DNA from 2 places in the Enterobacter ludwigii genome. Region 2 is predicted to be linked to the other one. Evidence: predicted binding sites of a transcription regulator. Region 2 holds the regulator's gene; the other holds the start of a gene.
What was found. Region 2 encodes CRP, which controls carbon source genes, mostly activating them, when cyclic AMP is high. Its sites were predicted from a motif close to ATGTGANNNNNNTCACAT; they were not measured.

Region 1 (4,404 bases), 470 kb from region 2:
GATACCCATATGCAGTGCGATAAACAGCGCCCGTTCGCAGTGGAAGCGTTGGGTGATGATGATGAAATCGTTGGTATCGAAAACCTTGCGCGTACGCACGATGGAATCCAGAGTGCGGAACCCGGCGTAGTCGAGCACGATATCGGCCGGATCGACGCCAGCGGCAATCAGGTCTTTGCGCATGGTGACCGGTTCGTTATAGCTTTGCAGCGCATTATCGCCGCTCAGCAGCAGGTAATTCACTTTGCCGCTGTTATACGCGTTCAGCGCGCCCTGAATGCGGTAACGGTAATACTGATTAATCACCCCGGTGCGGTAATACTTGGCGGTACCCAGCACAACGCCGACCTGACGATAGGGCAGGTCCTGCAGGTCGTCAAAGATATACGGAGCCGTTTTCCAGCTCATCCAGCGATCAAGACCCAGCACGATCAACAGCAGTATGCCGACCAGGACAGACAGGCTGTAAAAAGCGCGCTTTAACATGCAGATGGCTCGTACCGAAGGTGAAATTTAACTCAGGCTACTTTACCCGCCTGGTTAGCGCAAGAAACAGCGAATCAACTGAGGGGTTTTTCAGCAAAGCGGCGGGCATTTCTGCCCGCCGGAGGCATTACGCAAGCAAAACACGGTCAATAGTTGAGCAGCCGAGCGCTTTCAGCGTTGCGGCGGTGGCATCCCACTGGATCAACGGCGCGTCGGCTTTCTCTGCCAGAATAGCGCGCTGAATGTCCGGGTAGTCATAGCCATTGAGGCTCAGCAAATTCAGGGCGCCCTGAAGCGGTGGCAGCGTCGGGTTAAAGGCGGCGTTTTCGGCATAGCTGCCGGTGAAGATGCGACCATCACGACACTGCAGCGCCACACCGCTTGGGGAGTGACTGTATGGCGTGTGGCTCTTGTTCGCCGCACGAATCGCGGCTTCGCTCAGCGCATCGCCGGAAAGGGCAAAACCGTGATCCTGTTCATCCATCAGCAGCGTTTTGATGTCGAGATCTTTCGGACCAAACGCGTCAGGCAAGTAATCCCCGAGGGTATGCGGCGCACGGCCTGGCAGATTGATGCGTAACTCCAGCCCGCTGTTCAGCTCGTTCATGAACTGGCGGCAGTGGCCGCAAGGGGTGTAGTTAACGGTAATGGCGCTCAGCGCTTGTTCACCGCGCAGCCAGGCGTGGCTGATGGCGCTTTGTTCCGCGTGAACGGTCTGCTGCATGGTCGCGCCCAGGAACTCCATGTTGCCACCGAAGTACCAGGTTCCGCTTACGCCGCGTGCAATCGCACCGACGTTGAAATGAGAGAGGTCGGCGCGGGCGCAGGCTGCCGCCAGCGGCAGCAACGCGAAGGCCAGCGCGTCGTCGTCCAGCCCTGTGGCTTCTTTCAGTGCCGTGACGTGTTCAGCCGTCAGCAGGGCCGGGAAATGCTCATCCGCCAGAATCGGGGCCAGAGCTGATTGCACATTCTCTGCAAGCTGGGCGAAAGCAGCTTGAAAACGTGGATGCATGGCGTTTGCCTCATAAAGGTTAATGGATCGGTAGTTTACGGAGCCGCCGGGGCTTTATATGTGATCCACTTCTCATTATGTATGCAACTTATGAAAACAAAATGAAATTTGCGCGACGCATCGCAAATTTTAACCCATGACCGCCACAATCAGCGGGAAAATAAACGGTGCGAGCAGGGAGGTGATAATCCCGCAGATCACCAGTGCGAGTGAGCTAAACGCCCCTTCCTGATAATCCAGTTCAGCGCAGCGCGCGGTGCCCAGGGCGTGCGACGCGGTACCCATCGCCAGACCTCGTGCCGCTTTGGTGTGGATACGCATCGCATTCAGCAGGGTATGTCCAAAGACCGCGCCGAGGATCCCCACGAATATCACACACATGGCGCTGATGGCCGGAATCCCCCCCAGGCTGCCGCCCACGGCCATCGCAATAGGCGTGGTGACCGACTTAGGCAGAATAGAGGCCGCAATTTGCGGAGAAGCGCCCATCAACAGCGCCACCGAGGTGCCGGTGATCATCGCCACCAGGCTCCCGACAAAACAGATGGTAATGATGGATTTCCAGCGGGCGCGGATCTGGTGCAATTGCTCATATAAAGGAAAGGCCAGCGCCACCACGGCGGGCTGCAGAAGGTCATTCAAAATTTTGCTGCCGGCAAAGTAGCGTTCATAAGGAATGCCGGTGAGAAGCAGGAACGGGATAATCACCACCATCGCCACTAGCAGCGGATTAAGTAACGGCATTTTGAAACGTGCGGCGAGTTTGCGTGCGGCGAAGAATACTGCCAGCGTTAACGGCAGCGACCACCAGATATTGGCCATCATTGTTTTGTTCCTTTCTGCCCAACCACTTTACGTTCGCCATGCACCAGATGCGAACTCCAGCTTACTACCAGGAAAACCACCAACGTACTGACCGCGCAGGAGACCACAATGGGTCCGAACTGCGCCTGGAGCAAATCAAAATACTGCATAACCCCGACGCCGATAGGCACGAACAGCAGCGCCATATAGCGAATAAGGACAAAGCAGCCAGGGTTAACCCATCTGGCAGGCAGAATTTGCAATGCCAGCAAAACAAAGAGGATCAACATTCCGATGATGCTGCCGGGAATGGTGATGGGAAGCAGGGATGCGATAAAGATTCCGGCATACAGGCAGGCGTAAATCAGGACGAATGCGCGAAGATATTGCCAGATAATGTTCAATGATTTTCTCATGGTGAAAGTCCTTGATGAAACGAATTCATCATACAATTAAACCTAAAAATGTGCCACGGATCACATCATGAATTTTGAGCATACCAGACATTCCGAAATGGAACGTCTGGTATAACCTCACCGGGTTAACCGCCGGGCTTTCCTCATGCCGGGAGAGCGGCTACTATAGCGCGTCTTTTTTCACAGGTACTGCTATGCGTGTTTTACTGGCCCCAATGGAAGGCGTGCTCGACTCCCTCGTGCGCGAGCTTCTGACCGAGGTGAACGACTACGATCTCTGCGTAACGGAGTTTTTGCGCGTGGTCGATATGTTGTTGCCAGTAAAATCATTCTATCGCCTTTGCCCGGAACTGCATCATCAGAGCCGCACCTCTTCCGGCACGCTGGTGCGCATTCAGCTACTGGGTCAGTATCCCGAATGGCTGGCGGAGAACGCGGCCCGTGCCGTAGAGCTTGGTTCCTTTGGGGTTGACCTCAACTGCGGTTGCCCATCAAAACTGGTGAATGGTAGCGGCGGCGGCGCCACCTTGCTGAAAGATCCGGAGCTGATTTACCGTGGCGCAAAAGCCATGCGTGAGGCTGTACCGTCGCATCTGCCGGTGACGGTAAAGGTGCGTCTGGGATGGGACAGCGACGCGCGGCAATTTGAGATTGCCGATGCCGTGCAGCAGGCCGGGGCCACTGAGCTGGTGGTGCATGGCCGCACCAAAGAAGATGGCTATAAAGCCGAACGTATTAACTGGCAGGCGATTGGCGAGATCCGCAAAAGACTCACCATTCCCGTTATTGCCAACGGCGAAATCTGGGATTACGAAAGCGCGCAGGCGTGCCTGAAAGAGACTGGCTGCGATGCGGTGATGATTGGCCGCGGCGCGCTTAACGTACCAAACCTCAGCCGGGTGATTAAATATAACGAACCACGTATGCCGTGGGCTGATGTGGTCACGCTGCTGAAAAAATACAGCCGCCTCGAAAAACAGGGTGATACCGGGTTATATCACGTCGCGCGAATTAAGCAGTGGCTCAGTTATTTACGCAAAGAGTACAGTGAAGCGCTGGGGTTATTTCAGGAGATCCGCACGCTGCAGACTTCCGCTGATATTGCACGGGTGATTCAGTCCAAATAATAAGCGTTAATTTGCTCACACTTTTTTAAAATATAAAACAAAGCAGGTTTTCAACGTGACGCCACGATGTTAAGGTGCCACTGTATTCAACGCAGGATTGTTACTGGTTAACAGGCAAAACCTAAGCGTTTCACAGCACGTATCGCTGTGGAGCGCTTAGGTTTTTTTTTGCCTGTCATTTACGCAGGAGAGAAATTTGGCTTAACAATTTTTACTGACGTCTTTCACTGAAATGAATAATTAAATCGCGACAGGAAAAGAGAATTTTCCTGCGACGGCTTACGCACTCAATACTCACTCACAGGTTGTTATGATGGCATATAAAAATATACACACTACACTGTGCGCGCTCGCCTTAATAACATTCCCCTCTTTATCAGGGGCACAGGAATGGAATGGAACGGTGTTAGGTTTTGAAGCGCCACCGGACCCTCTCCTGGGCGATATGGGCGGCATCCGCAAGATCATTAACGATAACGGGTTTACTTATAATCTGGGCTATCTGAACGAAATCGCCTGGAACGGAGGTGGCGGCTATAACCATGATTCTCACGTGGCG
Region 2 (4,404 bases):
TCTCCCCCGAAACGCTCGATAATCTGATTGAAAGCTTTGTCTTGCGCGAAGGTACCGATTATGGTGAACATGAACGTTCGCTTGAGCAAAAGGTCAACGATGTGAAGCGCCAACTCAAAAGCGGCGACGTGGTGCTGGTATGGTCTGAACTGCATGAGACGGTCAATATCATGCCCCGCAACGCGTTTCATGGCTGATCTTTAAACCTTTCCAGTCAGGGAGTTGCTATGTCTGCCAGACATCCGGTTATTGCCGTTACGGGTTCGAGTGGTGCGGGAACCACCACGACCAGCCTCGCTTTTCGTAAGATTTTCGCCCAACTGAATCTCCGCGCGGCGGAGGTCGAAGGCGATAGCTTTCACCGCTACACGCGCCCGGAGATGGATATGGCTATCCGCAAGGCGCGCGATCTGGGTAAACACATCAGCTACTTCGGCCCGGAGGCCAATGACTTCGGCCTGCTGGAGCAAACCTTTCAGGAGTACGGCCAGAGCGGCAAGGGGCAGTCACGCAAATATCTGCACACCTACGATGAAGCCGTTCCCTGGAACCAGGTGCCCGGCACCTTTACCCCCTGGCAACCGCTGCCGGAACCGACCGACGTCCTGTTTTACGAAGGGTTGCACGGTGGCGTGGTGACGCCGCAGCATGACGTGGCGCGTCACGTGGATCTGCTGGTTGGCGTGGTGCCCATCGTGAACCTTGAGTGGATCCAGAAGCTGACGCGTGACATCAGCGAGCGCGGCCATTCACGCGAGGCGGTGATGGATTCCGTCGTGCGCTCCATGGAAGACTACATTACTTACCTGACGCCGCAGTTCTCCCGCACGCATATCAACTTCCAGCGCGTACCGACAGTGGACACCTCTAACCCGTTCGCCGCCAAAAGTATCCCGTCGCTGGATGAGAGCTTTGTGGTTATCCATTTCCGCAATCTCGACGGCATTGATTACCCCTGGCTGCTGGCGATGCTGCAGGGCTCATTTATTTCGCACATGAATACGTTAGTGGTTCCGGGCGGAAAAATGGGGCTGGCAATGGAATTAATTATGATGCCGCTGGTGCAGCGGTTGATAGAAGGGAAGAAAATCGCCTGATGATTTCCCTCTCCGCGTGGGAGAGGGCTTCGGTGAGGGCATCGGGGTGAACGATGCCCCCCAATATCAGGCGTCGATCACTTCATACGAATGCGTAATTTTTACCGCTTTCTCGAGCATTAACGCGACCGAGCAGTATTTCTCCGCTGAAAGATCGACCGCGCGTGAGACCGCCGCGTCTTTCAGTTCTTTCCCGCTGACGATGAAATGCAGGTTAATGTGGGTGAACAGGCGTGGTGCCTCTTCGCGGCGTTCTGAGGTGAGTTTTACTTCGCAGTCGGTCACATCGTGACGGCCTTTTTGCAGGATCGACACCACATCAATTGCGCTGCATCCACCTGCTGCCATCAGCACCATTTCCATTGGGCTTGGTGCTTTATCACCGGAGTTACCATCCATCAAAATCTGGTGTCCTGAAGCGGACTCGCCCAGGAACGTTAAACCTTCAACCCATTTCACACGCGCTTGCATATTCACTCACTCCAACGTTGCATTTTTGGTGACAGATTACGCGTGCGTTACATTTCTCGCAATGGAAGGCGACCTGCGTCATGCTGAAGCGAGACACCAGGAGACACGCGGCGAAAGCTATGCTAAAACACTCAGGATGCTACAGTAATACATTGACGTTACACATGTATGCAGAGGACATCAAACTTTACTGGCTGCGAAACGTTACGATAGCCGACTTCCCAGGGTATGGGTAAGAATTCGATTGCAACCCCAGAGTCCGGATGCATCTTATGACTCTGGTGACAGCTTATAACAGAGGATAACAGCGCATGGTGCTTGGCAAACCGCAAACAGACCCGACTCTCGAATGGTTCTTGTCTCATTGCCACATTCATAAGTACCCATCGAAGAGCACGCTGATTCACCAGGGTGAAAAAGCGGAAACGTTGTATTACATCGTCAAAGGCTCGGTGGCAGTGCTGATCAAAGATGAAGAAGGGAAAGAGATGATCCTTTCTTATCTGAACCAGGGCGATTTCATCGGTGAACTGGGCCTGTTTGAAGAAGGCCAGGAACGTAGCGCCTGGGTTCGTGCAAAGACAGCATGTGAAGTGGCTGAAATTTCCTACAAGAAATTCCGTCAGTTGATTCAGGTTAACCCTGACATCCTGATGCGTCTTTCTTCGCAGATGGCGCGCCGTCTGCAGGTGACATCTGAGAAAGTGGGTAACCTCGCCTTCCTGGACGTGACCGGCCGTATCGCTCAGACCCTGCTGAATCTGGCGAAACAACCCGATGCGATGACTCACCCTGATGGCATGCAAATTAAAATTACCCGTCAGGAAATCGGTCAGATTGTCGGTTGCTCCCGTGAAACAGTGGGCCGTATTCTGAAAATGCTGGAAGATCAGAACCTGATCTCCGCACACGGTAAAACCATCGTGGTTTACGGAACGCGTTAATTCCGCTCAAACGGCGTGCCATCGCAAGGTGTCACGCCGTTTTTGTCTCTATTCCCCATGTGGCGCAGGCTGATTTATCACCCGGAAGTTAACTACGCACTGCGACAAACGCTGGTGTTGTGCCTTCCTGTGGCCGTGGGCCTGATTCTGGGCCATCTTCAGCAAGGTCTGCTCTTCTCTCTCGTTCCCGCCTGCTGCAACATTGCCGGTCTGGATACACCGCATAAGCGCTTTTTCAAACGGCTGATCGTGGGCGGCTCGCTGTTTGCGGGCTGTAGCCTCGCCGTGCAGCTTTTGCTGGCCCGCGATATCCCGCTGCCGCTGATCCTCACCGTCCTGGCGATGACCCTGGGCGTAACCGCTGAAATCAGCTCACTGCACGCGCGTTTGCTTCCCGCGTCGCTGATTGCCGCCATCTTCACGCTGAGCCTTGCGGGTAACATGCCGGTGTGGGAGCCGCTGCTGATCTACGCCCTCGGTACGCTGTGGTACGGGCTGTTTAACTGGTTTTGGTTCTGGCTGTGGCGGGAACAGCCCCTGCGGGAATCCCTGAGCCTGCTCTACGTGCAGCTGGCGGATTACTGTGAAGCCAAATACACCTTGCTCACCCAGCATACCGATCCAGAAAAATCACTGCCGCCGCTGCTGACGCGTCAGCAAAAGGTGGTGGACCTGATAAGCCAGTGTTATCAGCAGCTACATATGCTCGCCGCCAATAAGAACCACGAATATAAGCGGCTGCTGCGCGTCTTCCAGGTGGGGCTGGACTTACAGGAGCATATCTCCGTGAGCCTGCACCAGCCGCAGGAGGTGCAAAAACTGGTCGAGCGCAGCCATGCCGAAGCGGTGATCCGCTGGAACGCGCAAACCGTCTCCGCGCGCCTTCGGGTGCTGGCTGACGATATTCTGTATCACCGCTACCCCACGCGCTTTAACATGGACAAACAGCTCGGCGCGCTGGAGAAGATTGCCCGTCAGCATGAAGACAACCCGGTGGGTCAGTTTGCTGCCTGGCACTTCAGCCGTATCGCCCGCGTGTTACGAACCCAGCGTCCGCTTTATCCGCGCGACCTGATGGCCGACAAACAAAAACGCCTGCCGCTGCTGCCGGCGCTCAGAAGCTACCTCTCCCTTAAATCATCTGCCCTGCGCAACGCCGCGCGAATTAGCGTGATGCTGAGCATTGCCAGCCTGATGGGCATGGCGCTACATCTGCCCAAACCGTACTGGATTTTAATGACCATCCTGTTTGTCACCCAGAACGGCTATGGCGCGACGCGGGTGCGCATTCTGCACCGGGCAGGCGGAACGATGGCGGGGCTGATCATTGCGGGCGTTACGCTGCACTTTCACGTGCCGGAAGGCTATACGCTGGCAGGGATGCTGGTGATCACGATGGTGAGCTACCTGATCATCCGCAAAAACTACGGCTGGGCGATGGTGGGCTTTACGGTAACGGCGGTGTATACCCTGCAGTTGCTCACGCTCAACGGCGAGCAGTTTATTATCGCCAGGCTGGTCGATACCCTGATCGGCTGCCTGATTGCCTTTGGCGGCATGGTCTGGCTGTGGCCTCAGTGGCAAAGCGGGCTGCTCAGACAGAACGCCCATGATGCGCTGGAGGCCGACCAGCAGGCCATTCGCCTGATCCTGAGTGACGACCCGCAGCCCTCTCCGCTGGCGTATCAGCGGATGAAGGTCAACCAGGCGCATAACGCCCTGTTTAACTCGCTGAATCAGGCCATGCAGGAGCCCGGCTTTAACTCGCACTATCTGGCGGACATGAAGCTCTGGGTGACGCACAGCCAGTTTATCGTTGAGCATATCAACGCCATGACCACGCTGGCGCGGGAACATACGATGCTGACGCCCGATCTGGCGCAGCGCTACCT

Region 1: a site for CRP is predicted at 1,557-1,574, ahead of cdd (cytidine deaminase). Genes of this name have one in related genera too.

What each region holds. Positions count from the first base shown of each region.
Region 1 is NZ_CP017279.1:2,409,826-2,414,229, reverse strand. It holds gene sanA (outer membrane permeability protein SanA) at 1-486, opposite strand, end outside; gene cdd (cytidine deaminase) at 614-1,498, opposite strand; gene BH714_RS11350 (CidB/LrgB family autolysis modulator) at 1,628-2,323, opposite strand; gene BH714_RS11345 (CidA/LrgA family protein) at 2,320-2,718, opposite strand; gene dusC (tRNA dihydrouridine(16) synthase DusC) at 2,913-3,845, shown strand; gene BH714_RS11335 (carbohydrate porin) at 4,159-4,404, shown strand, end outside.
Region 2 is NZ_CP017279.1:2,883,600-2,888,003, forward strand. It holds gene BH714_RS13580 (YheU family protein) at 1-197, shown strand, start outside; gene BH714_RS13585 (phosphoribulokinase) at 228-1,097, shown strand; gene BH714_RS13590 (OsmC family protein) at 1,164-1,568, opposite strand; gene crp (cAMP-activated global transcriptional regulator CRP) at 1,880-2,512, shown strand; gene BH714_RS13600 (YccS/YhfK family putative transporter) at 2,570-4,404, shown strand, end outside.